4 regions of the Paenibacillus sp. FSL R7-0128 genome follow, and region 4 is predicted to be linked to each of the others. Evidence: riboswitches for the same ligand, from Rfam matches in the RefSeq annotation. Region 4 holds a riboswitch; each other region holds the start of a gene.
The links. Region 4 has a riboswitch for thiamine pyrophosphate ahead of NST26_RS01495 (ABC transporter substrate-binding protein). Riboswitches for the same ligand answer to the same signal wherever they lie in the genome.
Positions count from the first base shown of each region.

Region 1: linked by a shared signal. The riboswitch ahead of NST26_RS13765 (ABC transporter ATP-binding protein) and the one ahead of NST26_RS01495 (ABC transporter substrate-binding protein) in region 4 are both predicted to bind thiamine pyrophosphate.
Region 2: linked by a shared signal. The riboswitch ahead of NST26_RS09750 (thiamine phosphate synthase) and the one ahead of NST26_RS01495 (ABC transporter substrate-binding protein) in region 4 are both predicted to bind thiamine pyrophosphate.
Region 3: linked by a shared signal. The riboswitch ahead of thiC (phosphomethylpyrimidine synthase ThiC) and the one ahead of NST26_RS01495 (ABC transporter substrate-binding protein) in region 4 are both predicted to bind thiamine pyrophosphate.

Region 1 covers NZ_JBBOCD010000001.1:3,359,739-3,367,658, forward strand. Annotated here, with positions in the region: gene NST26_RS13760 (ABC transporter permease) at 1-493, opposite strand, end outside; gene NST26_RS13765 (ABC transporter ATP-binding protein) at 474-1,244, opposite strand; TPP riboswitch at 1,375-1,477, opposite strand; gene NST26_RS13770 (TetR/AcrR family transcriptional regulator) at 1,546-2,202, opposite strand; gene NST26_RS13775 (DHA2 family efflux MFS transporter permease subunit) at 2,384-3,904, shown strand; gene NST26_RS13780 (amino acid ABC transporter substrate-binding protein) at 4,178-5,032, shown strand; gene NST26_RS13785 (amino acid ABC transporter permease) at 5,032-5,700, shown strand; gene NST26_RS13790 (amino acid ABC transporter ATP-binding protein) at 5,719-6,468, shown strand; gene NST26_RS13795 (S-layer homology domain-containing protein) at 6,679-7,353, opposite strand; gene NST26_RS13800 (hypothetical protein) at 7,468-7,920, opposite strand, start outside.
Region 2 covers NZ_JBBOCD010000001.1:2,384,854-2,392,773, forward strand. Annotated here, with positions in the region: gene NST26_RS09725 (S-layer homology domain-containing protein) at 1-186, shown strand, start outside; gene NST26_RS09730 (GNAT family N-acetyltransferase) at 359-886, opposite strand; gene NST26_RS09735 (amidohydrolase family protein) at 903-2,066, opposite strand; gene NST26_RS09740 (SDR family oxidoreductase) at 2,356-3,228, shown strand; gene NST26_RS09745 (hypothetical protein) at 3,387-3,923, shown strand; TPP riboswitch at 3,979-4,081, shown strand; gene NST26_RS09750 (thiamine phosphate synthase) at 4,211-4,882, shown strand; gene thiS (sulfur carrier protein ThiS) at 4,879-5,082, shown strand; gene NST26_RS09760 (thiazole synthase) at 5,113-5,877, shown strand; gene thiH (2-iminoacetate synthase ThiH) at 5,906-7,027, shown strand; gene yfbR (5'-deoxynucleotidase) at 7,512-7,920, opposite strand, start outside.
Region 3 covers NZ_JBBOCD010000001.1:20,313-28,232, forward strand. Annotated here, with positions in the region: gene trxB (thioredoxin-disulfide reductase) at 1-746, shown strand, start outside; TPP riboswitch at 796-902, shown strand; gene thiC (phosphomethylpyrimidine synthase ThiC) at 1,054-2,748, shown strand; gene NST26_RS00150 (DUF1858 domain-containing protein) at 2,964-3,191, shown strand; gene NST26_RS00155 (DUF438 domain-containing protein) at 3,206-4,468, shown strand; gene NST26_RS00160 (ROK family glucokinase) at 4,670-5,620, shown strand; gene rapZ (RNase adapter RapZ) at 5,666-6,565, shown strand; gene NST26_RS00170 (gluconeogenesis factor YvcK family protein) at 6,623-7,564, shown strand; gene whiA (DNA-binding protein WhiA) at 7,583-7,920, shown strand, end outside.
Region 4 covers NZ_JBBOCD010000001.1:348,520-356,439, reverse strand. Annotated here, with positions in the region: gene NST26_RS01500 (hypothetical protein) at 1-1,446, shown strand, start outside; TPP riboswitch at 1,519-1,629, shown strand; gene NST26_RS01495 (ABC transporter substrate-binding protein) at 1,779-2,852, shown strand; gene NST26_RS01490 (thiamine-binding protein) at 2,905-3,198, shown strand; gene NST26_RS01485 (ABC transporter permease) at 3,195-3,956, shown strand; gene NST26_RS01480 (ABC transporter ATP-binding protein) at 4,036-4,860, shown strand; gene NST26_RS01475 (response regulator transcription factor) at 5,289-5,891, opposite strand; gene NST26_RS01470 (sensor histidine kinase) at 5,888-7,045, opposite strand; gene NST26_RS01465 (ABC transporter permease) at 7,049-7,786, opposite strand; gene NST26_RS01460 (ABC transporter ATP-binding protein) at 7,786-7,920, opposite strand, start outside.

The DNA of each region.
Region 1 (7,920 bases), 3.0 Mb from region 4:
TCGCGCCATATGTCAGCAGCAGCTCCCGGTAGGCGTCCGTGTTCTTGGACAAGCCGTCATAGGTGCCGATGACCACCGGGAAGAAAGCAGTCAGGAAGACAACGGCGACCTTACTCCATAGGGTGTAGCCGAACCACATGATGAACAGGGGAGAGAGCGCGATCAGCGGAACCGTCTGGCTGATGATCAGCAGCGGGTACAGCGCCTTGGCCAGCGGACTGAACAGGTGCATGGCGATTCCCAGCAGGCAGCCGCAGACCACAGACAGTGCGAAGCCCGTGAGTACCTCAAGCAGTGTAGCCGGCAGATGCACCCCGAATAACAGGCGGCGTTCCTCCAGCAAGGCCTTGCAGACCGCAGACGGAGCCGGAAGAATGAAGGGAGGAACCAGGCCCAGCCGGGCTACAGTCTCCCAGACTGCAAGCGTCAGCAGGGCGAGCAGGGAAGCCGGACCGTAGTGCTGGAGCAATCTTCTAGGAGCGGCGGTTCTCATATAGCTTCAGCTCCAATTCCTGGCGCAGGGCGGCGAACTGCGGTAGATAGTTCAGACTGTGATGGCGCGGACGGGGGAGACCGGCTGGGAATTCCTGCATCCCGCCGCCGCCACTGCCCGTCATTAGATAGATTCTGTCACTGAGCAGCAGAGCCTCCTCCAGATCATGGGTGATGAACAGCACCGTCTTGTCCAACTCCGCCCATAACTCGAGCAGCCAGCGCTGCAGTGAGCGCTTGGTAATGGCATCGAGCGCCCCGAACGGCTCATCGAGCAGCAGCAGGTCATTCCCCGCCGCCACGGTGCGGAGGACCGCCACGCGCTGGCGCATCCCGCCGGACAGCTCCTGGGGATAAGCCCCTTCGGTTCCCTCTAGGCCGAAGCGTTGCAGCAGGGTAAGAATCTCGGCCACGGCGGCCGCTTTGGGACGGCTGCGCTTGAGTTCCCAGGGCAGCAGACAGTTGTCCAGCACGGTCCGCCAAGGCAGGAGAAGATCCTGCTGCGGCATGTAGGCCACACTGCCCAGCCTCTTCGCTGCTGTAGCGGACTCGGCTCCGTTCAGCGTAATCCTGCCGTTGTCCGGCTCCAGCAGGCCGGCGATGATTTTGAACAAGGTGCTTTTGCCGCATCCGCTTCCGCCTACGACAGAAATGAATTCGCCGCGCTGCACATTCATGGATAGCTCTGAGAAGACGGGTGTCCGGGACGAACCGGTCCCGAAAGCATAGGATAGATTGCTAATGTTGATCATAAGACTATGTACAAGCCTCCCCGGATTGAAATAGAACCTGCGAGGAGCACAAAAAAGCCCCATTCATTCCCGGAGGCAATGAATGGGGCGGAAGGTACAGTCGGCTGCGGCCCTGTGACGGGAACCACTGATACATTCTGCTCCACTTCCCTCCGCTGGTATGATCCAGATCAGGTTCAAAGGGTCCGGAGCTTAAGCTCCGTCTCAGTCGGCCGACTCCCCTAGTGAATTAACAGGTGTTATTGAATTCGTAATTGCTACTTAATATACCACAAATTCCCCTCTTGTAAAGAGCAGGCGGTCAGCGCTTCGCCAGACCGGTCACGAACAAGGTGACGATGCCCCGGGAGATGTCCAACTTGGAGGAGTGGTGCCGCTTTTGCTCATACAGGTACAGATCAGGGCTGAGAACAGAGATTAAGGCCGTGGCCGCAAAGGCAGGATCAATGTCAATAATCTCATCGCCCTCCGCAGCACGCTGCAGCAGCTCTGTCATCATCACCCCCAGCCGCTGAAAAAAAGGATGCTCAAACTGGGTCAGCTGCTTCTTACCTGTGAACTCGGCTTTGATCATATTCAGCAGCTCGGCATACTGCTCAATGAAATCGGCAATCTGCTCAATGCTGCTCTGCAGCTGAGCGAGAGCCGGAGCTTCACCGGCACTGGCAGCCACCTGCTGCTCCAGCCCGGACAGGAATTGATCTGCGCTGCCCTTCAGCAGTGCAGAACAGATCTCACCCTTGTCCGTGAAGCGGCGGTACAGGGAGCCTTGTCCTATGCCTGCCCGCTTGGCAATGCTGTACATGCTGACTGCCTCAAGTCCGCTCTCGGTGAACAACTGGCGTGCAGCTTCAAGAATCCGCTGTACATAAGGATCGGCGGACTCGGGCGGAGCGGATTCTTTGGCTTGCGGAGCTGAGCGCGGGAGCTGTGCAGCATCGGTGTCTGGCTTTTTCATGAGAACCCCTTTCAGAAATAAATCAGCGATTTACAGAAAAATAAATAAAAGAATTGACACAACGGACAATTGTCCGTAGACTATGAATTGCACTTACGGACAGTTGTCCGTTCACTCATTATATAGAACAATCTGCCCGCAGGTCAATGTAGAACGCGGACAGCTCAGGAGGAGAAGAGACATGGATCAGACCTTGAAGCAGGAAGCCGATTTCCGGCTGTCCAGCATTCTGGTTCCGCTGCTGGCCATTATTGCCGGAGTATTTATGGTTGTGCTGGACAGTACGGCGATGAATGTAGCCTTGTCCAGGCTGGTGGTGGATTTCAAGACGGACCTGCATACGCTGCAGTGGGTAGTTACCGGATATATGCTGGCTCAGGCTTCAGTTATTCCGCTGTCAGGCTGGCTGTCTGACCGGTTCGGGGCCAAGACGGTCTTCCTGACGGCGGTAATTGTGTTTACGATAGGCTCGATTCTGTGCGCTACACCAAGCAGCGCCGAATGGCTGATTGTGTTCCGGGTCATTCAGGGACTTGGCGGCGGCTGTGTGCTCCCTGTCGGGATGGCCTATGTGTACAGACTGGCTCCCAAAAGTAAGGTTGGCGTTGTCATGGGGATTATGGGCATTCCCGTCCTGTTCGCACCCGCTATTGGTCCGGTATTGTCGGGCTGGCTGGTTGAATACCATTCCTGGCGCTGGATCTTCCTCATTAATATTCCGATTGGCATCATTGCTGTGCTGATCGGACTGCGCAAGCTGCCGAATGCGGCGAAGAACAGCGTGCCCGGCATGGATAAGCTCGGTATGGTTCTTGGCCCGCTGGCGTTTGCTTCGCTCACTTACGGGGTCAGCCAGGGCGCGCAGAGCTGGACCTCTGAGAAGACGCTGATCGGGCTGCTGCTGGGCGCTGTGGCGCTGATCGCTTTTGTCATCGCTGAACTGCGCTCCAAGACACCGCTGCTGGAGCTGCGGATTCTGAAATCCGTTGATTTCACGACAGGGATCATCGTGCAGTGGATTGCCCAGTTCGGCTTATATGGCGCGTTATTCCTGCTCCCGCAATTTCTGCAGCAGGCCCGCGGCTTCGGCGCATTTGATACCGGCCTGACGCTGCTGCCGCAAGCGATCGCTTCCGGGCTGATGATGCCAATTGCCGGAATACTGTTCGACCGGATCGGTGTGCGCTGGCTCGTGGTCTGCGGTCTCAGTCTGGTCTCCGGTGCGTTATTCCAGTATTCCCATGTGGATCTTACCACGCAGAGCCGCGACCTGATCCTTCCGCTGATCATGTGCGGGGCCGGAATGGGTATGATGATGATGCCGATGAATACGCATCTGCTCAACAAGGCGCCAAGCCATCTGGTGAACCGGGTAACCTCGCTGACGAATTCGATGCAGCAGGTGATTACCTCGCTGGCCGTCTCGACGCTGGTTACGATTCTGACGGCAAGAACAACGGCGCGCGGTACCGAGATGCAGGAGGCCGCTGCCGCTGCCGGAAAGAGTACCGCAGGCGCTTCGCAGGATGCCTTGCTGCTGGCTAAGCAGACGGTATTGTCGCAGGGCTTCGCGGACACGTTCCACATTATGATGTTTGTCGCGCTTGGCGGTGCGGTCCTTGGACTGCTGCTGCGCCGGGGCCGCCATTCCGGAGCTGAGCGTTCCAAGGAAAAGGCGGCACCGGAAATCATGCACGTATAGCTATGCCCACACAGAAGCAGAGCTTGTAACATCCATAGAGCAGCGATTCTCCTTTTGCCGGAGGGTCGCTTTTTTTTGTTGATTTCTGTTCTGAATATCCTGATGCAGGAGCAGAATTTGGGGCAAGCTAAGCTATGGAAAATCAATACAATATAAATCCGATGCATATAATCGGAAAAAGTTATTGACGCAGGTAACACCCCGGTGTTACGATTCATTTTGCCACTAATTACGGTGCCTGAAGAGAAGAAGATACGAGAGGGGATTCATCGAATGAAAAAACTAAGTCTAACTATTATGCTGCTCCTGACCATGGTCACGGCTGCGGCTTGCGGAAGCAACAATACGGACAAGACAGCAACGGGCGGCAACACTCCGGCTGAACCTACGGCTGCGGCTACAGAGGGTGCAGCTTCCGGGGAGCAGAACAGCCTGGAAGCCGTCAAAGCCAGCGGCAAGCTGCGCATCGGAACGGAAGGGACCTACGCACCGTTCACCTTCCATGATGCAGACGGCAAGCTGACGGGCTTCGATGTCGAGATCGCCGAAGAAGTCACCAAGCGCTTGGGTGTGAAGCCGGAGTTCATTGAGACGCAATGGGATGGGATTTTTGCCGGGATGGATGCGAAGCGCTTCGATGTGATCTTCAATGAAGTCTCTATCACCGATGAGCGCAAAGTGAAATATGATTTCTCTGATCCGTATATTGTCTCCAAGGCTGTGCTGATCGTGCCGGAGGATAATCAGGATATTAAGACATTCGCTGATCTCAAGGGTAAAAAAGCCGGCCAGTCGCTCACCAGCAACCTCGGCAAAATCGCCACAGACAACGGTGCCGAGATCGTATCTACCGAAGGCTTCAACCAGGCGATTGATCTGCTGCTCTCCGGACGGATTGACGCCACTGTCAATGACGGCTTGTCTTTCCTAGATCTGAAGAAGCAGAAGCCGGATGTCAAGATCAAGCAGGTGGATGAGATTGCCGAAGGCTCGCATAGTGCCGCAGTCTTCCTGAAAGGGAATGACGAGCTGGTGCAGGCTGTGAACGAAGCACTGACCGCTATGAAAAGCGACGGAACCTACCTTAAGATCTCCGAGAAGTACTTCGGCACTGACGTATCGAAATGATGGATGACCGCCAAATACAAATATTTCTCGATTCATTGCTGCCTCTGTTCAAAGCAGGGGTGGCTTTTACCCTTCCGTTAGCACTGGTATCATTCATCCTGGGCCTGCTGCTGGCTGTAATTACGGCACTTGCCCGGCTGTCCTCCTGGAGGCTTCCGCGGCTGATCGCCCGCTTCTACGTATGGGTGATTCGGGGAACGCCGCTGCTGGTGCAGCTGTTTATTATTTTCTATGGACTGCCCGCTGCCGGGATTGTGCTTGATCCGTTCATCGCCGCTGTCATCGGGTTCACGCTCAGTGTTGGGGCCTACTCCTCCGAGATTGTCCGGGCTGCCATCCTGTCTATCCACAAAGGCCAGTGGGAGGCCGCGTTCTCGGTGGGAATGAGCCGGAAGCAGGCTTTGCGCCGGGTGATATTGCCTCAAGCGGCCCGTGTGTCGGTTCCGCCGTTATCGAATTCTTTTATTAGCCTGGTCAAGGATACTTCGCTTGCGGCCAGTATTACTTATGTTGAGATTTTCCGAAAAGCCCAGCAGATTGTGGCGACATCCTATGAACCCCTGCTGCTGTATTGCGAAGCGGCGTTGTTCTATCTGCTGTTCTGTTCCGTGTTGTCGGCGCTGCAGAATTACTTGGAGAAGCGGCTGGACCGGTATTCGGCCAGTTAAGGTTAAGGAGGCATACGCATGATTGAAATACGCGATTTACATAAGTCCTTCGGGCCGCTTGCGGTGCTGAAAGGTGTGGATCTCGCCGTTGAACACGGCCAGGTCATGGTCATTATCGGACCTTCCGGCTCCGGCAAAACCACGCTGCTGCGCTGCTTCAACCTGCTGGAGACCCCTGACAAGGGCAGTCTTACGCTGAACACGATTAAGCTGGATTTCACCCCGGGCGCCAAAATTCCACAGCGTACCGTACTGTCCCTGCGCCAGCAGACAGGAATGGTGTTCCAGTCCTATAATCTGTTCCCGCATATGACGGCGATCGGCAATGTCATGGAGGGACAGATCACGGTGCAAAAGCGTTCCAAGGAGGAAGCGCGCAGCAAGGCACTGGCACTCTTGGACAAGGTGGGTCTGGCAGACAAGGCAGATGCGTATCCGCATCAGCTGTCCGGCGGCCAGCAGCAGCGTGTAGCGATAGCCCGCGCCATGGCGGTCTCGCCGGAGGTGCTGCTGTTCGATGAGCCGACCTCGGCGCTTGACCCTGAGCTGGTCGGCGAGGTGCTGAAGGTCATCAAGCAGCTGGCCCGGGAGGGGATGACGATGGTTATCGTCACCCATGAGATGAAATTCGCGGCCGATGTGGCCGACCGGATCATCCTGATGGATAACGGAGTCATTCTGGAGCAGGGAACCCCCCGGGAGGTACTGGAGCAGACGAAGAACCCGCGCGCACTTCAATTCCTGAACCGGCTAAGCGGGGAAGAGTGATTGCGAGACGGAGTATATTAAGGCAGACCGGGAGGGGAGTCCTGGTCTGTCTTTTTATTGCTGCCCAGTTTGTGATCGTCACAGAATACTCACAATAAGCCTACGTATTTCCTGTCAAAAAAACAAGACTGCCCCTAGCCGTAACGGCTTCCGGGACAGCCTATTATCTATCATACGCGGGGGAGCGGTATGAACGAATCCAACTTTCCTTTACTTCTGTGTGCCGCCATCGCTAACGGACTTCAAGTAGTCCAGCGTGTTATATAGCATTACTGCTGCTTCAGCGCGGGTAATATTGCTCTTCGGATTGAACTTGCCGCTGGCATCGAGGGCAGTGATCTTGTATTTCAGCGCCCGCTGAATGCTGCCCTGATAGGAAGGGTCCAGCGCGTCTGCATCTGTAAGTTCAACTGGGACAAGATTGATCATCGGAAGGTTACCGGCCTTTTCCACGGCTTGAACCAGCATACTGGTATACAGCTCTTTGGTAATCGGCTTGGCCGGATCGATATTGGCCGGGATATTCACACCATTATAATGGGCATTGATGAAGGCTTCGGCGTACCAGGCATTGTCTTTTACTTTGGAGAAAAGCGCACTTGCCTGTGGTGCCTTATTGAAATCAATCGCTGCCAGGCTAAGCTGGAGACCGCCGGAGATAAACTGTATCCCCTGCGCTGTAGTTACTGTGGATGCCGGCAGGAATTGGGTGTCGGAGATTCCTTTGATCAGGCCCTGCTCCTTCAGAGAGTTGATCTTATCCTTACCGGTCACCTGGCCGATATCTTTGAAGCTGCTGCCGGCTGCGAAAATTTGTCCGCCAAGAGAGAAGGAAAGGAGGGTTACTGCTGTAATAGCTGCGATCGTGTTTTTTTTCATACTCATCTGAATTCCACCTCTATTATAGGGTTGGGCCGTTTGGCCTGTATCAACTCCTCTAACGTAATGAGATCAGAAAAGGTTGCAAGCGAATGTATCCCGGTCTACAGGTCCGGCCAGCTACATCATTTCCTGAAACAGCAGATTGCGGTAGGGGTACCGGCTGAATCTGGTCTTGAAGAGCAGCGCTATTCCGCTCTCTTCAATCGTTACAGATTTCAGCGACGTTGTTCTCACCAGACTGCGGACCATCGCCCTTACCGCCCGGTTGTCCTTACGCCGGATGGCGGCAGCCATCGCTTCCGCGAAGCTCCGGTTAACCGCAAGCTCGCGGTACAACGGGATGATGGAACGCGCTATGCAGCGGTGGGCGTCTGTATTGAAGGTGAACTGGGCGGTTCCCGGCGGAATCGTCGTTCCGTTAGTATAGAAGGCAACAGGCAGCGGGAAAGGGAAAGAGATGAAATAACCGATCCCGTTCGTTCCGTAATTCTCCGCATCCGCAAGTGCGGGGATACTGTGGAGCAAGCTGCCCATCAGGTCCAGGTCGGCAGTGACAATCGCGGTTGTCCA
Region 2 (7,920 bases), 2.0 Mb from region 4:
GCCAAAGGACCCGTCCTCCACCTGCAAAAAGGCTCCATACGCACGCTTAAGACCGCTGCCACTGCAACAGGGGTTAAGATAGAGCTGGATGAAGGGACAACAGTGACGCAGGCGATTCTGAATATGTCAACAAAGGTTAGGGGTGCGGGTAAGGTTCAGGATGCAATTGTGAAGGAAGATGAATAGAGTTCTGGAAATAAGGCCGCTATCCCAAGGAGTGAGGTCTTGTCATGAGGGGCGATGTACTGCTATGAAGAGACATCGACCCGATGTATGCGAAAACAAACATGTCTTTCAAGGCACAGCTCCAGCATGAAAATGAACAACGTGCCTAAAAACAGAATACAGCATCCTTCCTCTATATCCCGGTAATCGCCCGGTACTCCCGGTCCAGTATCGCATAAAAGTACTGGTTGACCCACTGGTGGTTCCAGTGTATTTCTTCCCGGAATACGCCCTCGCGGACCATGCCTAGCCTATCCAGCACCTTGATGGATGCGGTATTGTATTCATTGCACATAGCCACGACTCTGTGGGCCTTCCATTCTTCAAAAGCAAGCTTCAAGGCCAGCTGCGCCGCTTCGGTGCAGTAGCCTTGCCCCCGGTATTCAGGGAAAAGGCTGTAGCCCAGCTCCCAGCTCTCGCGCTCTTTTACATACCAGTGTATGCTCAGTTCCCCTACAGGGGTTGCTTCGGGAGTAGCTAGCCGGATCAGGAATTGTCTATGCCAGTCGCTAGCGATTCGTTCCGTCACCGTCTTCCGGACTGCCTCCTTGTCAGTTGGAATCATATCCTCGAAGGGCCAGAGGGCGGTATTGGTCTCCAGTTCTGTGATGAAATCGATATCGTCCGGGGTGACCGGAGATAGTGTGATTCTTGCATTCATTTTGCAAAACCTCCTGTTAGTATGATTTCGATACGATCTTGCCGTCTTTCATTACCCAGCTGACCTGCCGCAGGTTGTTAATATCCGCCAGCGGATCTCCCCCGACGACCAACAGATCGGCCCTCTTGCCTGTCTCAATGGTACCGAGCTCATGTTCCAGCTTACAGATCTTGGCACCGGTTGAAGTGGCAGCCACAATAATCTGCATCGGGGAGAGGCCGGCCTGGCCTAACAGCTGGATCTCCCTCCACGGCATACCGGCTCTGTACCACGGAGGAGTTTCTTCAATAAAATCATCCCCCAGCCCAATCTCCCCGCCTGCCTGAATAAATCTCCGGACATTATCCAGCCCTTGCTCCAGCAGCGGCGCACCGAATTTGTCCTGGAACATCTGGAGTACGGTGAGGGTGGGGACGATACGGATGCTCCCGCTCACCATTTGCCGGATCAGTTGATCGTCCAGCCGGTCGTAGACCATATGCGCAGCATCGCTGATCCCTGCATCCACCAGAATCTGAAGATTGCGTGCACTTGTAACATGAGCAGACACACAAGCACCCATACTCCTGGCCTCCTGGCAGATCGCTTCGAGAATCTCCTGATTCAGCTGCGGCAGTCCGGCGGTTGCGGGATCGTAGCCGTCTTCCAGCGCTGTTTTGATGAAATGTATTCCTTGTCCCAAGACTTCAAGGACCTTAAGCCGCGCCTCCTCTGCACTCCCTACTCCGATAGGCTCCTGACCACCGTACCCGCCTGGAGCGGTGAATACCTTGCCGGATGTAAGAATTCTGGGAGAATTAGCGTCCTCCAACTGCTGCGTATATGTGACCACATCATCAATCGATGCTGCCGTAGTCATCCCCTCATCCCGGATCGTAGTAATTCCTTCCGCAAGGCACGCGGCCAAATATTCCGTATGATATCCGTGCAGCGGCTCATTCTGTATGTACTTGAAGCTGGTATGGGCATGGGTGTGAATAAACCCCGGCAAAAGGAACAGACCCTCAAGGTCGATCACTGTTGTTGCGGAGTCATGCCCGATTCTCCCGTTAATGTCACTATACTGTGTTATGGTGCCGAAACGGCCATTAACAATCTCAATGCTTGCATGATGCAGCGGCTGCTGTCCGGTTCCATCGATTACAGTTCCGTTCGTCAGCAAGATGCGCTCATTTCCCATGATAGAAGCGTCCCCTCAGTTAAGGTAGTTGTCGTTCCCCACAAAGTATAGGACATTCCCCCTAGCGGATATAGATAATATTCTTTTTGGAAACGTTCGTTGCTTACCGTACTACCGTTCCGATATAGGCACCGTTGAATGAAGATTGGCTGTTTGGGCGGCTGCCAAGTGTGGTAAGTAACATAACGTACAGTCAAGCAGGCACACTGCCTGTGCATAAACACCAGACCTTAAGCCATGCTAACATGATTAATCAACAATACTGTGGACAGCGAAAGGAGAATGGATTATGCCAGACACTAACAAACAACCTGTCAAAACTCTGCCCCCGCAGGTACAGGATCAGCGCCCGGGAATTGAGAGTGAGATGAACCCGCTCCCGGAGTTTGAGACACCTGCGTACAAGGCAGCAGGCAAGCTGCTGGGCAAGGCCGCGCTCATTACCGGAGGCGACAGCGGGATCGGGCGTGCGGTTGCCGTGCATTTTGCCAAGGAGGGCGCGGATGTGGTGATCTCCTACTTGAACGAGCATGAGGATGCGGAAGAGACCAAGCGCCAGGTGGAGCAGGAGGGCAGAACGTGTATTCTGATCGCCGGGGATATCGGGGACGAATGCTTCTGTCAGAGCTTGATTCGCCAAACCGTTGAAGGACTCGGCAAGCTTGACATCCTGATTAACAATGCGGCGGAGCAGCATCCGCAGGACCATATTGAGGACATTACAGCGGAGCAGCTGGAGCGTACGTTCCGGACGAATATTTTCTCCATGTTCTACCTGACGAAGGCAGCTATGCCTCATCTTAAAAAAGGCGCTACGATCATTAACACGACCTCCATCACGGCGTATCGCGGCAGCCCGCAGCTGCTGGACTATTCGTCCACCAAAGGAGCCATTCTCAGCTTCACCCGTTCGCTGTCAATGAATCTGGCCGATAAGGGCATCCGCGTGAACGCGGTAGCGCCCGGACCGATCTGGACCCCGCTGATTCCGTCCACCTTTGACGCGAAGAAGGTCAGTGAGTTCGGCGGCACCCAGCCGATGAAGCGCCCGGGGCAGCCTGAAGAGCTGGCACCGGCGTATGTATACCTGGCCTCGGACGATTCCTCCTATGTGAGCGGACAGGTGATGCATGTGAACGGCGGCGAGGTTGTCAACGGATAATGGGTGCAGAATAAGATCTGGATGCAGATTTGTGTGCAACATATAAATTTTATTTTAAAAAAGCCTAACCGCTTGCCGGCAGGCTTTTTTTCTGCGCTTGTAACTATTACAATATATTTCCGTCTATTTAGATAATTTGATATGAAAAGGGGATAGGGATGCTTAGAAAAAAAGGATTCATTCTATCTGCAGCGGGGATTTTAATTTTTCTGGTAGTGTTCATTTATTGGACTCCTTTTGCAGGGAGAGTTGTGGAAAACACAAGATTGGAAGGATATGCAAAAAGCATTGGGATTAGAATTACACAGGAATCGCCGCCGCTACCCCTTGTTACTTCCGGGAAAACCCAAATTCCGGTTACCCAAGGCAGCTATTGCTGGGGAAAATTAGGATGTGCAGATTATACAGGAGGACAATCCTTGGTACAGGGGGTTACTCCCACTGTTATAGCCCCTGAGGGGGGGATCGATGTTGCTTTTACTTATAAACCGGCACCCGGCGGGTTAACCGTTCAGCAATTTGTCGATGATAAAGAAGTGCAAATTCCATTGAAGAACGGCTCTTTTAATGCTCCAAAAGAACAAGGCGTTTATTACTACGGCATATCAGCATTCTGGACATCCGAGGATGGTAAATTTTCAGAAGGGAGTTCATCCGTGGCTTTTGTAATTGAAGTAAAATCTACGAAAGAATAGCTCTAACAGGAATTATATGCTAATATACAAAAAGCAAGGCCAAACAACCGCATAGAACGATCACTAGGGGAGCCGCAAGGCTGAGACGGGCGTATCTGCTCGGACCCTTTGAACCTGATCTGGGTTATACCAGCGTAGGGAAGTGGAGAACGAATATTGCAGCGGGGGTATACGGCTAATACCGGTATTCCTGTTTCTATTCCAGACTGCTTCCTTTACGGGGGCGGTCTTTTTTGTGTTGTGGAGAGGTGTAGTGTGAGCTGGGACAGACGGGAGGGGGAAAGGCGTTGCACGAAATTCATGTCATCTCAGACGGTCGGCTCCACCCTGAGAAGCTTGCGGAGCTGGCTGCGGCGGTACATCCCATGGTGGATTATATCCATCTCCGGGAAAAAGCCATGTCCGCCCGCGAACTGCTGGCGGCGGCGCAGCAGATGCTTCAGGCCGGGGTTCCGCCTTCGAAGCTGGTCATTAATGACCGGATCGATATTGCCTTGGCCGCTGGGGCAGGCGGTGTACAGTTGGCCTGGCATAGCCTTCCGCCAGCCGCAGCACGCGGGCTTGCACCGGGCCTGCGGATCGGCAGGTCGGTACACTCGCGGGAAGAGGCGGCGGAGGCTGGAAGGCGGGGAGCAGACTTCTGCCTCTACGGGCATGTTTTCCCGACGGCCTGTAAGCCCGGACAGCAGGCACGGGGACTTGCGCAACTGGCCGAGGCTGTCCGCTGGAGCCGCATCCCGCTGATTGCGCTTGGAGGGATTACCCCGGGTAATGCCGGAGCGGTGCTGGCCCAAGGGGCGGCTGGCATTGCTGTCATGTCGGGGATCTGCGGAGCCCCGGACCCGGTGGCAGCGGCCATGGCGTACAGGGAAGCGGTCCACAGGGACAGGGCAGCGGAGCTGGCTGAAGCGCTGGATATGGCTCAAACACAGGGCACAGCAGGAGGTGAACAGGCATGAATGTGACCGTTAACGGAAAGAGGCAAAGAATCGAAGAGAGCTGCCGGACACTGGAGGATCTGCTCTCCCGGCCCGAGTGGGCCGGTAAGCTGGTGATTGTCGAGCTGAATGGTGAGCTTGCTGGCAGAGAGGTTTACGGAGAAACACTGCTCAGTGAGGGGGACCGGGTGGAGCTGGTTCATTTTGTAGGCGGAGGCTGAACACGAAGACTTATCCCAGGAGGCGTTAACATGCAAGATCCATTGATGATTGGCGGAGTGACTCTAACCAGCAGACTGTTCATTGGTACCGGAAAATACAGCCGCAACACCCTCATTCCCGAGGTGATTACGCGATCAGGCTCACAGGTCATTACCGTTGCTCTGCGCCGGGTGGACCCGGAGAGCAGTGACAATATTGTCAGCCATATTCCTTCCCATATGACCTTACTGCCTAATACCTCCGGTGCGCGCACCGCAGAGGAAGCAGTACGGATTGCCCGGCTGGCGAGATCGGCGGGGCTGGGGAACTGGGTGAAGATTGAGGTCATCAACGACCAGAAATATCTGCTGCCGGATAATACCGAGACCATCCGGGCGACCGAGATCCTTGCAGCAGAGGGCTTCGTGGTGCTTCCGTATATGAGTCCTGACCTGTCCGCCGCCCTGCGGTTGAAGGCAGCGGGGGCTGCGGCCGTGATGCCGCTGGGAGCGCCGATCGGGTCCAACCGCGGACTGCAGACCAAGGAACTGATCCGGATTCTGATCTCCGAGACGAATCTGCCGGTGATCGTGGATGCCGGAATCGGCAGACCGTCCGAGGCGGCTGAGGCGATGGAGATGGGGGCCGCAGCGGTGCTGCTTAATACAGCGATTGCCACCGCCTCGGATCCGCTGCTGATGGCAGAAGCCTTCCGTGACGCGGTAGCCGCAGGGCGCAAGGCTTATCTCGCCGGACTGGGGCCTGTGGAAGAGACGGCGGCAGCCTCTTCACCGTTGACCGGGTTCTTGGCCTGACAGATGGAATAGGGAGGAGAGAACGGTTATGAGCTTTTATGAGACGATGACCCGGCTGGAGCAGCTGCCTTACGAAGCGTTATGGAGCCGGTATACGGCAGAGGATGTGAAGCGCGCGCTTCGTGCAGAGCGGGTCGATGAAGAGGGGCTGATGGCACTGCTGTCACCGGCAGCGGAGCCTTATCTGGAGGAGATGGCGCAGAAGGCGCACCGCTTAACGCGTACGCATTTCGGCCATGTGATGCAGCTGTTTACACCGATGTACCTGGCTGATTTTTGCGTGAATCACTGCACGTATTGCAGCTTCAGTTCTATTTATGATTTTCCGCGCAAAAAACTGACGCTGGAGCAGGTCGCCCGGGAAGCGGAGACCATCGCAGCCACAGGCCTGCGCCACATTCTGATTCTGACCGGAGAATCCCGCAGGGACAGTCCGGCCGGTTATGTGAGGGACTGCGTGAATGTGCTGCGCCGCTATTTTGCCTCCGTCAGCATTGAAGTGAATCCGCTCTCGACAGCAGAATATGCTGAGCTCAGAGAAGCTGGCGTGGACGGTCTGACGCTCTATCAGGAGGTCTACCATCAGGAAACTTATCGTGCGCTGCATGTAAAAGGACCCAAACGCGTCTACCGCAACCGTCTGGACGCTCCCGAACGGGGCTGTCAAGCCGGGTTCCGTTCGGTGAATATCGGAGCCCTGCTTGGCATGTACGAATGGCGCCAGGAGGCGCTGGCCACTGCGCTGCATGCGAGATATCTGCAGGACAAGTACCCGGAATGCGAAATCGGGCTGTCGACTCCCCGGTTCCGGCCTTACTTAGGCGAATTCAATCCCGCAAGCGATGTAACCGACCGTGCGCTGGTGCAGATTATTCTGGCTTACCGCCTATTTCTGCCGCGCTCCGGCATCTCGCTGTCTACACGGGAGCCTGCGGCCCTGCGCGATCATCTGGTCCAGCTCGGCATCACGAAGATGTCCGCAGGGGTATCCACCGAAGTGGGCGGACATTCCCTGGAAGGGGGAACGCCGCAGTTTGAAATCTCGGACAACCGCAGCGTGAACGAGATGGCCGAGATGCTGCGTTCGCAAGGACTCCAGCCGGTATTCAAGGACTGGGATATCCTGTCCGAGCCGCTTGGGTTGAGGTAGGCAGGCTGAATCTGGTTGAGCCTGATGTGACCAAACCGGATGTAATTTAAACTGATCAGGAAAAACGAATGAACTTAACTTGACTAGACTAAGCGAATCAACTTAAACTGACCAGACTAACCGTGTCTAACTTAAGCTGACTAGACTAACCGTGTCTAACTTAACCTGACCATATGCAAATAACCCGCTTCATGGCGGGTTATTTGCATTGTATAAGGGTTATAAGTTGCATGTGGGCCCAATGTAGGCGAAAAACCGAACACAATCCCTAGCGAGAAGGCTGGTGGACCCAATGTAGGCGAAAAACCGAACACAATCGCTAACGAGAAGGCTGGGTGGGGCCCAATATGTGCGAAAAACCGAACACAATTGGTGCGGAAGGAGAAAATGCGGGCCGTTTAAGAGAGGCATTCGCATAGCATTGTTAACACGTAAGTATATCAGCCAACGCTAGGAGCCAACATATACAAATGCTGTACTCTATTTACTCTATAGATTCAGGCTCTACGGCAGACTGTCCCTGACTCGCACTGGAAGACAGCTCGTCCAGCGACATTTCGAAGCCCGGAGCCATGTGTTTAAGGAAATATTCCATCTCAGGCATCTCCAGCACATGCAGCTTCGCGGCGGTCTGCTCCCTGGCAGCGGCGAATTCGCGGTTGCCTGCGGCGACCTCCCAGACGCATTTCAGGTAAGCGTCCAGCACATCCGCTGCCTTGACGTAGCGGAGCAGTCCGGCATCCTCGGAGCCGGGCGGGCTGGTGTGCGGCTGCAGGAGCGGCGCATAGACTGCGCTCAGCTCCGGCGGGATCATGGCCGCCAGCCGGTCGGCGGCCACCTGCTCCATCTCGCGGAAGCTGGACAGCAGACGCGAGTTGTCATGCTTCACCGGC
Region 3 (7,920 bases), 330 kb from region 4:
GCTTCGGCGCTGAATTCAAGAATGGCTGGGTGGAGTCGGTGGACTTCTCACAGCGTCCGTTCAAGGTAACAGTGGACGGAATGGGTGTATTGGAAGCGGAGTCGGTTATTATTTCAACCGGGGCCTCTGCAAGATATCTGGGCATTCCGGGCGAGCAGGAGAATGTGGGACGCGGGGTCAGCACCTGTGCGACCTGTGACGGCTTCTTTTTCCGTAATAAAAAGATTGTCGTCGTCGGCGGCGGAGACTCCGCCATGGAGGAAGCCAGCTTCCTGACCCGCTTTGCATCCAGCGTAACGCTGGTTCACCGCCGTCCCGAGCTGCGGGCCTCGAAGATCATGCAGGACCGGGCGCGTGACAACAGCAAGGTAACCTGGGCCTTGAACCGCACACCGGTTGAAGTAACGGTAGGAGAGACCGGAGTGAAGGGCCTTACGGTGCTTAACAATGAGACAGGTCTGACAGAATTGGTGGAGGCAGACGGCGTGTTCGTAGCGATTGGACACACACCGAACACAGCCTTCTTGGGCGGGCAGATCAATACGGATGAGAATGGCTATATTGTGGTCAACCCGGGTACCACCGAGACCAACATCCCGGGTGTATTCGCCTGTGGCGATGTACAGGATACCCGTTACCGTCAAGCGATATCGGCAGCGGGAACCGGTTGTATGGCCGCTATGGATGCCGAGAAGTTCCTGGAAGGCACGATGGTGCACGACTGGAGCGAATCGCTAGACAAATAACGGGTTTACAAGAATTACCCATACAGGTAAAATGTATTTAATTAGATAAGATACCCACTAGGGGAGCCTGAATAGGCTGAGACGGGAAAATTGAATTTCCGGACCCTTGAACCTGATCTGGATCATACCAGCGTAGGAAAGTGGAGTCGGACCTTTTTTGAATACAGTCTTATTTGGCTGTTCCTTTAATAAAGCCGCTCCAGGTGGAGCGGCTTTTTGACTTGCAGGAATCTATAGATTCTTCAGCTCAATCTGCTGCGTGACCTCTTATCTGATGAGTGTACAGAGCGAAGAGGAGGAGATTGAAATGAAAGGAATGGGTAAAAACGAAGAGGTGGATCTTTCGGGATTCCCCGCAAGCCGTAAAGTGTATGTGGAGGGCTCACGCCCGGATATCCGGGTTCCGATGCGGGAGATCAGCCTCAGCAGAACCGAAGGCGTTGCCGGGGAAGAGGAAAATGCTCCGCTGCGTGTCTATGACACAAGCGGTATGTACACGGATGCCGCGGAGGAGATGGACATTCGGAGGGGGCTGCCGCCGCACCGTTCAAGCTGGATCGCGGAGCGTGGCGATTCGGAGGAGTACACCGGAAGAGCCGTCCGGCCGGAGGATAACGGAATCCGCAGAGAAGGGGCTGCCGCAGAAGCTTATCCAGGACTGTGCAGGAATCCGAGGCGGGCCTATGCAGGCGGCAATGTGACCCAGTTGCATTATGCAAGGCAAGGGATCATCACACCGGAAATGGAGTATATTGCGATCCGGGAGAATATCCGGCCGGAGTTCGTTAGGGATGAGGTGGCTGCGGGCCGTGCTATTATTCCGGCCAATATCAATCACCCGGAGAGTGAGCCGATGATTATCGGCCGTAACTTCCTGGTGAAGATCAATGCCAACATCGGAAATTCGGCGGTCACTTCTTCTATTGAAGAGGAGGTGGAGAAGATGCGGTGGGCGACCCGCTGGGGGGCTGATACCATCATGGATCTCTCCACCGGCTCTAAGATCCATACCACCCGGGAGTGGATTATCCGCAATTCTCCTGTGCCGGTCGGGACAGTGCCCATATACCAGGCGCTGGAGAAGGTGAACGGTATAGCTGAGGATTTAACCTGGGAGCTCTATCGCGACACGCTGATTGAGCAGGCGGAGCAGGGGGTGGATTACTTCACCATTCATGCCGGGGTGCTGCGGCGCTATATTCCGCTCACTGCCCGGAGAATGACAGGCATTGTATCCCGGGGCGGATCGATTATGGCTGCCTGGTGCCTGGCCCATCAGCAGGAGAACTTCCTGTACACACACTTCGAAGACATCTGTGAGATTATGAAGACGTATGATGTGGCCTTCTCGCTGGGGGATGGCCTGCGTCCCGGCTCTATCGCTGATGCCAATGACGAAGCTCAGTTCGCCGAGCTGGAGACGCTGGGAGAGCTGACGGCGCTTGCCTGGAAGCACGATGTTCAGGTTATGGTAGAAGGTCCGGGCCATGTGCCAATGCACAAGATCAAGGAGAATATGGACAAGCAGCTTGAGATTTGCCACGAAGCCCCTTTCTACACCCTCGGTCCGCTAACTACGGATATTGCACCCGGCTATGATCACATCACGTCGGCCATCGGGGCAGCGATAATCGGGGGGCTTGGAACGGCAATGCTGTGTTACGTTACACCTAAGGAGCATTTAGGCCTGCCTGACAAGAATGATGTGCGCGAAGGAGTCATTACCTACAAAATTGCTGCACATGCCGCAGACCTCGCCAAGGGACATCCGGGTGCGCAGGACCGGGACAACGCGCTGTCCAAGGCGCGGTTCGAGTTCCGCTGGCGCGACCAGTTTCATCTCTCCCTGGACCCGGAAAGGGCGCAGGCGTATCATGATGAGACCCTGCCTGCGGAGGGGGCAAAGCAGGCGCATTTCTGCTCGATGTGCGGCCCTAAATTCTGCAGCATGCGGATTTCGCATGATATCCGGAATTCCCATAGATGGAGCCAATCACTGTAACTTAGCTGCATGACCTAATCTATATGTAGGTACGTTGTTCATGGCCGAGAGGCCGTGATTACAGCGTAAACGTATTATTCTGAGGCTATCCCCACAAGCTGAATGGCTGGCGGGGATAGTCTTTTTGTAGTTAGTGATTACAATCACAATTCACCTCTGTACCCTATGCTAAGCTGGTGTTGAGAAGAATTCTCATTAGTGAGGTGTGCAAAAGGATGAGCAAAGCGTTGAAGCTGGATGAATCGGTCTTTGAGCTGGTAACCAGGCACCCGGAAATTGTTGAGATCATGGTGGAACTGGGTTTTCGTGATATTGCGAAGCCTGGAATGCTGCAGACTGCAGGACGATTTATGACCCTCTCCAAAGGAATGAAATTAAAGAAAATAGAGCTGGAAACCGTTCGGCTGGCCTTTCAGCAGCATGGTTTCGAGATTATAGAATAGAAGGAGAGATTGTGATGAGCGAACTGATTAATAACCGCGAGGTCGATATTCCGGAACAGACACGCCGCCAGGCTATGCTGAGAGAGATCATCAAGGAGCTGCATGCGGGCAAAAGCGTGGAGGAGGTTAAGGCGCGTTTTGAAGAAGCGGTAGGCGATGTTACGGTGGAGGAAATCTCCGCCATGGAGCACTCTCTGATGACCGAGGAAGGCATTCCGGTAGAGGAAGTACAGCGCCTCTGCTCCGTGCATACGGCAATCTTCAAGGGCTCGATTGAACAGATCCACCGTTCTTCTAAGCCTGAGGAGCAGCCCGGTCATCCCGTGCATACGTTCAAGCTGGAGAACCGGGAGATCGAACGTCTGGTCAACTTCCGGCTGGAGCTGCATGCGGATAAGTTCAAGAAGAACGCCAGCGATGAGATTATCTATAAGCTGCTGGAGGACCTGAGTCTGCTGCTGGATCTCGACAAGCACTACAGCCGCAAGGAGAATCTGCTTTTCCCTTACCTGGAGAAGTACGGCATATACGGTCCTACGAAGGTAATGTGGGGAGTGGATGACGGAATCCGCAATATGATCAAGGAAGCCAAGAAGGCGCTTAGCGCCTATAACGGAGACAGCGGGCAGATTACAGCCGCACTGGAGGAGATCATTAAGGAAGTCAATGAGATGATCTTCAAGGAAGAGAATATTCTGCTCCCGATGGCGCTTGATAAGCTGACTGAGGATGAGTGGGTCAAAATCGCCCGCGAAAGCGATGAAATCGGCTTCTGCCTGACTGCGCCCGACCAGGAATGGATACCGGAACGTGCAGCGGAGCCTGAGGGTGCTGATGTTCCGGCGGAAGAAGGGGAAGGCCTGTCCCCGCAGGGCTTCATCCGGTTCGAGACCGGGCTGCTGTCGCTACACCAGCTCGAGACGCTGATGAATCATCTGCCGGTGGATCTGACCTTTATCGACGAGAACGATGTCGTCCGCTACTTCTCGCATGGCAAGGAACGGATCTTCGCCCGGACGAAGGCCGTTATCGGCCGCACCGTACAGAACTGCCATCCGCCGCAAAGTGTGCATGTTGTTGAGAAGCTGCTGGCTGATTTCAAAGCCGGAGTGAAGGATGCCGAAGATTTCTGGATTAACATCAAGGATAAATTCATCTATATCCGTTATTTCGCCGTGCGGGATGCAGGAGGCCGTTATATGGGGACGCTGGAATTCACCCAGAATATCGCACCGATCCGTGCCCTTGAGGGCCAGAAGCGGATTTTGTCCGAATAGCATTAAGGTATCTGGCACCCTACAATAGAAGAGAATGAACGGACTTTCTTGCCTGCCTGGTGAGAAAGTCTTTTTGTTAACAAATAAGAACTGAAGTCCATTGCCCCGGGTGTATCGCCTTTCCTTGACCGCAGGGGAGGGTTCTATTATAGTGGGTACGTAGGATTAACTATTTTAGCATAGAAAAAGGTGGCTTGTAACATGTCTGAACATATCTACGTTGGCGTGGATTTAGGTGGTACCACGATTAAGGTTGGAATCTGTAATGCCGAGGGAAGCCTGCTGCACACTTACGAAGGTCCGACAGGGACTGCGGATGGCGTCGATGCTGTCATCGATAATATCGAGAAGTATGTACGCCAGATTGTGGAGGACTCTCCGTACTCCTGGGACCAGCTGGCTGGTGTCGGTGCGGGACTGGCCGGATTTACGAATATTCGTGAAGGTATCATCATCCTTGCGCCCAACATAGGATTTAGAGATGTGCCGATCCGCTCCATTCTGGAGGGTCGCCTGAACAAGCCAGTCAAAATAGACAATGATGCCAACGTGGCTGCACTGGGCGAAGCCTGGAGCGGTGCAGGGCGCGGCATAGAGAACTGTGTCTGCTATACGCTCGGTACGGGTGTCGGCGGCGGTATTATCATTAATGGTAAGGTGTATCAGGGATTTGCCGGTCTGGCCGGCGAGCTTGGACATATCTCCGTGGTGCCCGATCTGGAAGCGATCCAGTGCGGCTGCGGGAACATGGGCTGTTTGGAAACCGTTTCCTCAGCGACAGGCATTATCCGTATGGCGAACGATGCTGTAGCACGCGGGGACCGGACCTCCTTGTCCACCGTTGAAAAAATCGCTGCGAAGGAAGTATTCGATGCCGCCAAGGCAGGCGATGAAGCTGCGCTGCGGATTGTGAACCGGGCGGCCTTCTACCTGGGCAAATCAATGGCCTCCGTTGCAGCGGTCCTGAACCCTGAAGTATTCATCGTCGGCGGCGGAGTCTCCAAGGCAGGCGATATTCTGTTCGATGAAGTCCGCCGGGTATTCGCCAAGCTGGCGCCTGCCCCTCTGCAGACCGGTGTTACGATTGTACCTGCAGCGCTTGGCAATGACGCCGGTATTATTGGTGCGGCAGGCCTGCTGCTGCGTTCTTAAAAGACCGGAATTATTCATATACTAATCATAGGGAGGGATGCTGTAATGACCGACCTCGAGCAAACCCTGCCCGCCCATGCCACCCTGATTATCATTACAGGCATGTCGGGTGCGGGCAAGACGATTGCCGTGCAGAGCCTGGAGGATCTGGGGTTCTTCTGCGTGGATAATCTTCCGCCTGTACTAATCCCGAAATTCGCTGAGCTGATTGAGCAGTCCAAGGGTAAAATCGCCAAGGTGGCGCTGGTCATCGACCTTCGGGGGCGGGAATTCTTCACCGCCCTGTCGGAGTCTCTGGCCTACATCAAGGACGAGTCAACGATCGGGTGTGAGATCCTTTTCCTGGACGCCACAGATTCAGTGCTTGTACAGCGTTACAAGGAGAGCCGCAGGCATCATCCGCTTGCTCCGAAGGGCATGCCGCTGGACGGCATCCGCATGGAGCGCCAGATGCTGGAGGAGCTGAAGAATTCAGCTACCCTGTGTCTGGATACCAGCAGCATGAAGCCGGTTCAGCTCAAAGAAAAAATAGTGTCACGCTTCTCCCACCTCGGGAAAAGCACCCTCTCGGTTAACATTACTTCGTTTGGATTCAAGTATGGGATTCCGATTGATGCTGACCTGGTGTTCGACGTCCGCTTCCTGCCTAATCCGCACTATGTGGATCAGCTGCGGCCCAAGACAGGCCAAGACAACGAGGTGTACGACTACGTAATGAAATGGCCTGAAACGCAAGAATTCCTGACCAAGCTGCTGGATATGCTTCAATTCCTTATTCCGCAATACCGCAAGGAAGGCAAATCCCAGATTATTATCGGCATCGGCTGTACGGGCGGCAAACACCGTTCGGTAGCCATCGCCGAATACCTGGGCAAAATGCTGGGGGTTAGCGAGACGGAAGCGGTGGCAGTCAGCCATCGGGACTCCGAACGCGACCGGCATTGATGAGAGAAGGGATGAATAGTGGCTGAAGAACAAGGACAGCGTCCAAAGATCGTCGTGATGGGTGGCGGGACCGGACTCTCGGTGATGCTCCGGGGGCTGAAGGAGAAGCCGCTGGATATCACGGCGATCGTAACTGTCGCAGATGACGGGGGAAGCTCCGGGATTCTGCGCAGTGAGCTGCAGATGCCGCCGCCCGGGGATATCCGCAACGTACTTACGGCTATGGCTGACGTTGAGCCTCTGATGGCACAGATTATGAAGTACCGCTTCAGCAGCGGAGAAGGCTTAGCCGGGCATAGCCTGGGCAATCTGATTCTGGCTGCACTGACTGACATCTCCGGGGACTTCGTTACAGCAGTCCGGGAGCTTAGCCGGCTGTTCGCCGTTCGCGGCCGGGTGCTGCCTGCGGCCGGAGAGGCGGTAATCCTGCACGCCGAGATGGCGGATGGAACGCTGATTACCGGTGAATCCAAAATCCCGGAGGCGGGAGGCGTCATCAAGCGCGTATTTCTGGAGCCGGTGGATGTGGAGCCGCTGCCGGAGGCGCTGGAGGCTATCCGCAACGCAGATGCTATTCTGCTCGGTCCGGGCAGTCTGTATACCAGTATTCTGCCGAATCTGCTGGTGCCGAAGCTGGCAGAAGCCGTGGTAGCTTCCGAGGCCATTAAGATTTTTGTATGCAATGTAATGACCCAGCCGGGTGAGACGGATAATTACACGGTTAATGACCATCTACAGGCCGTATATGACCATATCGGGCTGCATCTGTTCGATTATGTGATCGTCAATGACGGGGAGATCCCGGAGCAGGTGCAGATCAAATACGCCGAGAAGGGTGCCCGTCCGGTACAGCTTGACCGTGAGGCCGTGGACGGCAACGGGTATAAGGTGATTGCTGACAAGCTGGTATTATTTAAAACCTATTTGCGGCATGATACAGATAAGCTCAGTCACCATATTTTCCAGCTGGTGAAGGATTGGATTGACAGAAAGAGTTAAATGAAAGAGGTGAGCCCCTTGTCTTTTGCGGCCCTTACCAAAAAAGAGCTGACGATGGTCGAGAGCCAGCCCTGCTGCGAGAAAGCGGAAATGTCAGCGCTGATCCGAATGAATGGTTCGGTGCAGCTTTCGAGCAAAAAGGTGGTTCTCGACATTTCGACGGAGAACGCCGCGATTGCAAGGCGGGTATATTCTTTGCTTAAGAAATATTACCAGGTCCATATCGAGCTACTCGTGCGTAAAAAAATGCGTTTGAAGAAGAATAACGTCTATATTGTAAGAATCCCGAACCAGGTCCAGGAGATCCTGAAGGATCTGCGGATTGTCTCTGAGGGCTTTATTTTCACGGACGGGAT
Region 4 (7,920 bases):
ATACCGCATTCCGAGCCCACTCTGCATACCGCCTTGCTGCAATTCATTTTCCCCTTCTCCATCAAGGCCGAGGTCGATGAAGAGCTGATTGAGAGTTTACAGAAGGATGGATTTACGCGTTTTTTTCTTGAGAACAAGGAACTGGAGCATGCCTATTACGGAGAGAGCCACTGTGTATCCCATGAGAAAATGGAGCGCAGCTATCTTCCGTTTGCCGCCCATGTCTTGTTTCCGCGTGAGAAGGACAGGGATTCCTTCCGCCGCTTTTCCCGGGCCAATGATCTGCTGTGCGGGCTGCAAATGCCCTTTCAGACGGTTCCCTTCCGCGTGCTGTCGACCGATGTGTTCCTCTGCCCGTTCGAGCTGGGCTTTCTGACGGTAAGAGTGGCTATTGAGGAGGAGAATCTCCCCTTCAGCATGGTGCTGGAATTCGCCGACCGGTTCCGCAACCTGGAGGATGTGAGTGTTCAGGATGAGCATACCTTCATCCATTGTCATAAGAAGTCTTTTGCCCGGGTGGAGGACTTCGTGTTCAGGCATCTGGCAGCCGGGCTGGAGCCGTATCTCGATCCTGCGGAGACCAATGGCAATTATTTCGAGACCCTGCCCTTCTTCGTCGATGAACGGATGCTGGTGCAGGCCTTCTACGGCGTTAATCTCCCGGAGGATGAGGAAGAGATCAGTGTCGAAATGCTCTACCGTGCCTCTCAGGTGGATGGTCTGACCATCGACGGCAGCCCCTACATGAGTGCAAGTGATCCAGACTATATCAAGCAGTACACCCGGGAGCATTGCTATAGCCGCTGGGGACCGGACACCTACTATATGACCAATGAGCAGACCTTCTGCTGCGTGAGCCGGGCGAAGCCGGAGATTGCCGCAGGCCTGATCAGCCAGATGTACGGCGAATATTATTACGGAATGCTGCTGAGTATTTTTCATAAAATCGTGCTACTGAAGCTCGCCAACCTCCACTCCCGGCTGCGCATCAACCACGATAACGACGAGATCGAGAATCTGATCTTCCTGATCAACAAATTCTCGGCCAAATTCTACTTCCTGGAGCTGATTTCACAGTCGCAGGGGCGGGAGATTTTTTTTCAACTGCGTAAGGTATATGGCAATGATGCTCTGTTCGATGAGGTGAAAATGACCCTGAATGACCTGTTCCAGTACCAGGACAAATTCCAGGCCAAACGGCGGGATACACTCCTGATGGTGCTCACCGTATTTACGGTCATCAGCGGGATATACGGGATGAATCAGGTCATCGAGGATCTGAAGGGCCAGATCGACTGGAGCAAAATGCTGGAGTACTCCGCGTTCGAGTATCTGGCTCTGTTCCTGACCTTCTCGGGGATCACCGTCAGTGTCGGCTTAACGCTGAGAGAGATCTGGAACGGCATCCGCAGCCGCCGCAAGAAGCGGCATTATACGAGGGATTAAGACACAGAGGGTGGACAATGTCGAAGCTGCCGTCTATAATACACCGTAAGAACATAGCAATACCCGTGAACTTTATAGAACCAGGGGTGCTGGAATTGGCCGGCTGAGATTGTATCCCACAAGATACTGACCCTTATACCTGATCTGGATAATGCCAGCGTAGGAATCTTCATTCGGCACAGTGCCTTAAGCGGTACTGAAGCTGAATTCCCCTCACGCAAGTAACTGGCGTCCCGATCTTCGGGACGCTTTTTTGATTATATGGATGTACAGGAATAGGGTTTCTGTAAGCTCTGAAGACCAGGGGTTGCTGGAAGGAGAGAAAAAGAGAAATGGGAGTCAAAAAAACAGTAATGCTGCTGCTCAGTTCCATGCTGGTTCTCACGGTCGCGGGATGTGGCGGCGGGAACAACAGCGGCAATGCGGGGGCCAGCGCACCTGCTGCCGGGAACAGTACGGCTGCACCTGATGCAACCGCAGCCGCACCCACAGATGCACCTAAGGCGCTGACTCCGGTCAAGATTGCCCTGGACTGGACGCCGAACACGAATCATACCGGCCTGTATGCAGCCAAGGAGCTGGGCTATTACGCGGAGGAAGGTCTTGACGTACAGATTGTACAGCCAGGCGCTGCCGGGTCGGATACAATGGTCACTTCCGGCGAAGCCCAGTTCGGCATCAGCGCCCAGGAGGCGCTGACCCTGGCCCGCCTGCAGGATGTGCCGCTGGTGTCGATTGCTGCAATCATTCAGCATAATACCTCGGGCTTCGCGGCTCCGAAGGACCGCAATATTAAGACGCCGAAGGATTTTGAAGGCAAAACGTACGGAGGCTGGGGCTCCCCTGCGGAGCAGGCCGCCATGAAAGCGATTATGGACCCCGAAGGCGGGGATGTCTCCAAGGTGAAGCTGGTGAATATCGGCGAAGCGGACTTTTTCACAGCTGTGAAGCGGGATATTGACTTCGCCTGGATCTTCTATGCGTGGACCGGGGTAGAGGCCGAGCTGCGCGGCGAGCCGCTGGATATGCTGTATCTTAAGGATTATGCGCCGCAGCTTGATTACTACACACCGGTGCTGACCACCAGCGAGAAGGAGATCGCCGAGCATCCTGAAGTGGTGAAGGCCTTCCTTAAGGCTACGTCCAAGGGGTATCAGTATGCTATCGATAACCCGGAAGAAGCCGCGACGGTCTTGTCTGATGCTGTACCTGATCTGGACCCCAAGCTGGTGCTGGCCAGCCAGAAATGGCTTAGCCCGAAATACAAGGACGACGCCCCGCGCTGGGGTGAGCAGAAGCTTGAGATCTGGAAGAATTACGCCGACTGGATGTACGGCCTGAAGCTGCTGGATAAGCCGCTGGATGCGGAGAGTACGTTTACGAATGAATTTTTGCCGGAATCATAATGAGCCCGCATGGCGGGAATCTTATACCTAACTTGGAGAGGAAGGATTCATCATGGCTAACACACTGCTCAGCATTCAGGTAATTCCCAAGACACCGAACAACGAGGATTCCATCCCTTACGTGGACAAGGCTATAGAGGTCATTCAAAAGTCAGGCGTGAAGCATCAGGTGAATCCGCTGGAGACCACGATGGAAGGCGAGCTGTCCGAGCTGCTGGATATTGTGCGTGACATGCATGAGGCGCTGATCGCTTCCGGCAGTCCGAGTGTGATCTCACAGATCAAGATCGCCCATAATCCGGGCGGCATCAGCATGGAGAAACTGACGGAGAAATACCGGCCGTGAGAAGCACCTGGAAGCTAGTGTGGCCGCCCTTTGTGGCGGTCCTCTTTTTTGTCGGGATATGGCAGCTATCAGTCATGCTGTTCGACATCCCAGCTTACCAGTTGCCGAGTCCCACGGATATCGCGCGTGAGTCGAAGAACAACGCCTCCGGGATCTGGGAGCACACCGCCGCCACGCTGCGGCTGACCCTGATCGGCTTCCCGGTCGGCACAGGCATCGGCCTGCTCACCGCCTTGCTGCTGCATCTGCTGCCCTGGGTCAAGCGAGCGCTCTATCCGCTGCTGATCCTCAGCCAGAATGTGCCCTCCATTGCGCTTGCCCCGCTGCTGATTATCTGGTTCGGGTTCGGCCTGCTGCCCAAAATCATCCTGATCACCCTCGTCTGCTTCTTCCCTGTGGCTGTTGCGACCATGGGCGGGCTGACGCAAAGCGACCGGGTAATGCTGAATTATATGAAGATGGCCGGTGCAGGCAAGTGGCAGATCTTCACCAAGCTGGAGCTTCCCGGCTCGCTGCCCTCCCTGTTCTCCGGGCTCAAAATCTCCGCCACTTATGCGGTGATGGGCGCAGTGGTGGCCGAATGGATCGGCGCCGACAAAGGGATCGGCTACTATATGCTGCTGCAGAAGTCCTCTTACCGTGCGGACCGGATGTTCGTGGCCATCGCTATTATCGTGCTGCTGAGTCTCGTATTATTCGCGCTCATTGCCCTGCTGGAGAGATGGCTGGTGCGCTGGAAGCCGCGCAAGGAAGCTTAATGCCACGGGAGGATACCCCAACACGGAAGTACTTATAATCAACTGAAGGAGGTTACGCGAAGTGTCTGAGCTTACGAGGATTGAACTGGAGAAGGCGGACGGAGACGGACGCCTGGGTACACGGAGTGTGCCGCCTGCGCTCGAAGTCAGCGGCATCAGCAAGTCGTTCAAGCACCGCCGCCGGGAGACACAGGTGCTGAATCAGGTGTCCCTGACCGTGGAGCCGCAGGAATTCGTCTCCATTGTCGGCCCGTCCGGCTGCGGCAAAAGCACGCTGTTCCATATCATCGGCGGCCTTACGCTGCCGGATACCGGAACCGTCCGCATGAACGGCATCCCCGTGACCGGGCAGCGCGGCAAGATCAGCTATATGCCGCAGCAGCCCGCGCTGTTCCCGTGGCGCAGCACACTGGATAACGTCCTGCTTGGCGGCGAGCTGCAAGGCGCCCCGCAGCGGGAGGCCCGCGAGGCTGCACGCCACTGGCTGGCGAAGATCGGCCTAGGCGGCTTCGAGCGGGCCTACCCGCACATGCTGTCCGGCGGCATGCAGCAGCGGGCCGCCTTCCTGCGGGCCATGCTCGCGCCGCAGGAGCTGATGCTGCTCGACGAGCCGTTCAGCGCGCTCGATGCGCTGACCCGCGAGCAGATGCAGCGCTGGCTGCTGGAGCTGTGGGAGGAAAACCGCCGTTCCGTGCTGTTCATCACTCATAACATTGAAGAGGCACTGCTGCTCTCCACCCGCATCTATGTTTTCTCGGGGCGTCCCGGCTCCGTCCTCCACACCGTGGAGGTCCCGTTCCCGCGTCCGCGCCGCGAAGAGATCGCCGATTCGCCGGAGTTCCTCCGGATGCGGCGCCAGCTCTCAGAGTGGATGCGCGAGGAGCAGGCGAAGAGCCAGAGCTAAGTAGGCTCTTTGCCTGCTGGTACTGCTGCGCTCATTGCTGTGCCGTCTCGGCAGCAACTTATTTCTAACTGATTGTATTTGGTGCAATAGAATCCGCAATACTCCGGGCCAAACTCAAATCTGCTGTATTTCGTACAGCAGATTTCTGTTCTTTGGCCCCAAAGAGCCTTTTTCGCAGATTTCTGCTGTACGAAGTGCATTAGATTCAAATTTGCGGTGGATTTAAGGAGCATCTGTTGTAGAAAATACAATGGTCTAGAACAAACTCAGGTGGTGTAATGTAAGTTGCGAACCACTTCACCCGTGTAGTTGTATTCTGTACATTTAAAAACAGTAAAAAGGATCGCTCGCCTCCTATAACTGTAGTCTGTACAATTAAATCTGCCCGAATGAGTAATATCAAGCTATAAATACCAGGTTCCCCCGCCCTACATCCAGCCCTTGTCCTCCGCCAGCCGTACCGCTTCAATCCGTGTTTTTACCTCCAGCTTGCTGAGGATCTCCGAGATGTAGTTGCGGACCGTGCCATAGGAGAGGTGGAGCGCCGCGGCGATCTCTCCGGCGCTGCGGCCTGCGGCAGCCAGCTTCAGAATCTCCCGCTCCCGGTCCGAGAGCGGGTTCTCTTCACGCAGGCTGCCAAAGACCAGCTCCGGGGAAACCTCGCGGCCCCCGCCCATCACGCGGCGGATGGCATCCGCCAGCTTATCCACCGGCTCATCCTTCAGCAGATACCCCTGAATCCCGGCCTTCACCCCGCGCTCGAAATAACCGGGACGGGCGAAGGTGGTCAGGATAATGATTTTGGTGCGGCAGCCCCGCGACTTCAGCAGCTCGGCCACCTCCAGACCGCTCATCAGCGGCATCTCAATATCCATCAGACACACATCCGGCTGGACACGCTCGATCAGAGCCAACGCCTCCGCCCCGTCTCCCGCTTCGCCCGCTACCTCAATATCCTCCTCCAGATCGAGCAGCGATGCCATTGCGCCGCGCAGCAGCCGCTGATCTTCGGCAATTATGATGCTGATCATGCCGTTTCCCCATCCTTTCCATCCTTAACTACTCTTGGTGTGACCACCGTCAGCCGGGTTCCCCCTCCGGGTCTCTGGGCAAGCGTCAGTGAACCGTCAATCAGGGCCAGCCGCTCGCCCATTCCCTTCATGCCATTGCCGTCCCGGCGATCCGTGCTCTCCGAGCCGCAGGCATCTACCCCTATGCCGTTATCCTCCAGCGTAATCTGTACCTCGCCGGGTGTCATTACGATGCTGATCCGGCACTGGTCCGCACGGCTGTGCTTGACGATGTTGGTCACGCCCTCCTTGATGCAGAGGCTGAGAATACTCTGCGTCAGAGCGGATACGCCTAGCAGTGCTGCATCCCCTTCAACTTCAAGCGCGATCTCCGCACTGCGCAGCATCTCCGCTGCCTCAACCAGCTCTTCGGCAACTGAGACTGCACGCATCTCTGAGACCAGCTCCCGCACCTGGCGCAACGCGGCCCGCGAGGTCCACTGGATCTCACGGGCTTCCGCCTGCGCCCGCTCGGGGTTCTTCACCACCATTTTCTCAATAAGCTGGCTCTTCAAGGTAATCAGTGACAGCGTGTGTCCCATCGTGTCATGCAGATCGCGGGCGATGCGCATCCGTTCCTCGCGCTTGATCATCTCTCTAATCACCTCATTGGCCTGATCCAGCTCCTTCTCCAGCATCCTCCGCCGGTTCATGGAGCGGATACCGAAGGGAGTAATCAGCATCATCAGCGCAAAGGGCACCATGAACAGCAATCCCCCCGTGCTATACATTTGATCCAGGGACAGCAGAGCCAACGCGATCAGCATAGCTGTGAATATGGCCAAGGCCCGTCTGAACCGGCGCAAGTCGGTATACCAGCCGATAAAGTTGCTGGTGAAGAAGCCCATATACATGTTGTAGGGGCTATAGACTACGGTTAGCACGACAATAATCAGCATCTGCAGCCCCAGCCAGGCCGTATACGTTCTCTCTTCCGCCCAGTAGAGCTGGCGGTAAATCACCAGGAACAGCAGGAGCAGCGCCACTCCCCACATCAGCTTATAGCCGCTGTAGCCATCGAGATTCAGCACCGGGAACACCAGATAGAACAGCCAGATATAGGGGAAGAAGCCGAATCTTTTCGGAAATATCCGGAACTGCTTACGTGCCACCATGGATTACACCGCTTCCTGTTTTCGCCTTATATAGACCGATAATAACATAAATACAGCCAGGTAACCGAGCAGCAGCAGTACGGCCTTCCACGACGGGGAATCTCCCGCTACAATCGCCCAGGCTCCATCTCCATAATTGTAGGACGGCAGCCAGTGTCCGATCTTCTGCATCAGCTTAGGCATAATCTCCAGAGGCATCCACATGCCCCCGGCCACCGCCAGCCCCATATAGAGCACATTGCTCACCCCGCTGGCCGTATCCACCCGCTTCATGGAACCGATAATCGTACCCAGCGCCAGAAAAGGCAGAGAGCCCGCAAGCAGCCACAGTCCGCTAAGCAGCCACTGCGCTGCTGTCAGCGATACCCCGTTAATCAGGTACCCGGCTGCGAAAATGCACAGAACCGAGAACAGATGCATGATGCTCTGACCGAACATTTTACCGGAAAAATATACCGAAGACGGCAGCGGAGTAATGCGGATAAACGTATTCCAGCCCTGCGTCTGCTCCTGCACCAGCCGGACGCCGAGGGTCATAATCGCCGAGCCCATCACGCTGAAGGCCGCCATCGACATCAGATAATGCGCCTGCCACTGCTTCGTATCGTCCGTCCCCGTATTCACCACCCGGGTGAAGATGAAGTAGAACATAATCGGCATGAGCAGCGACCAGAATACATAATAGGGATTGCGGATAATCCGCAGCAGCTCTGCCTTGCACTGGGCTATCATAGGGTTCATCATACTGCCGCCTCCTCTTGATTCAGGGTCAATTGCTCGAACGCTTCATCCAGCTTCCCCTGGTCGATCCGTACATCCTGCACGGCCAGCCCGTTCACGAAAATAGCCCGCAGCGCCTCATCCGTATTCCCTGT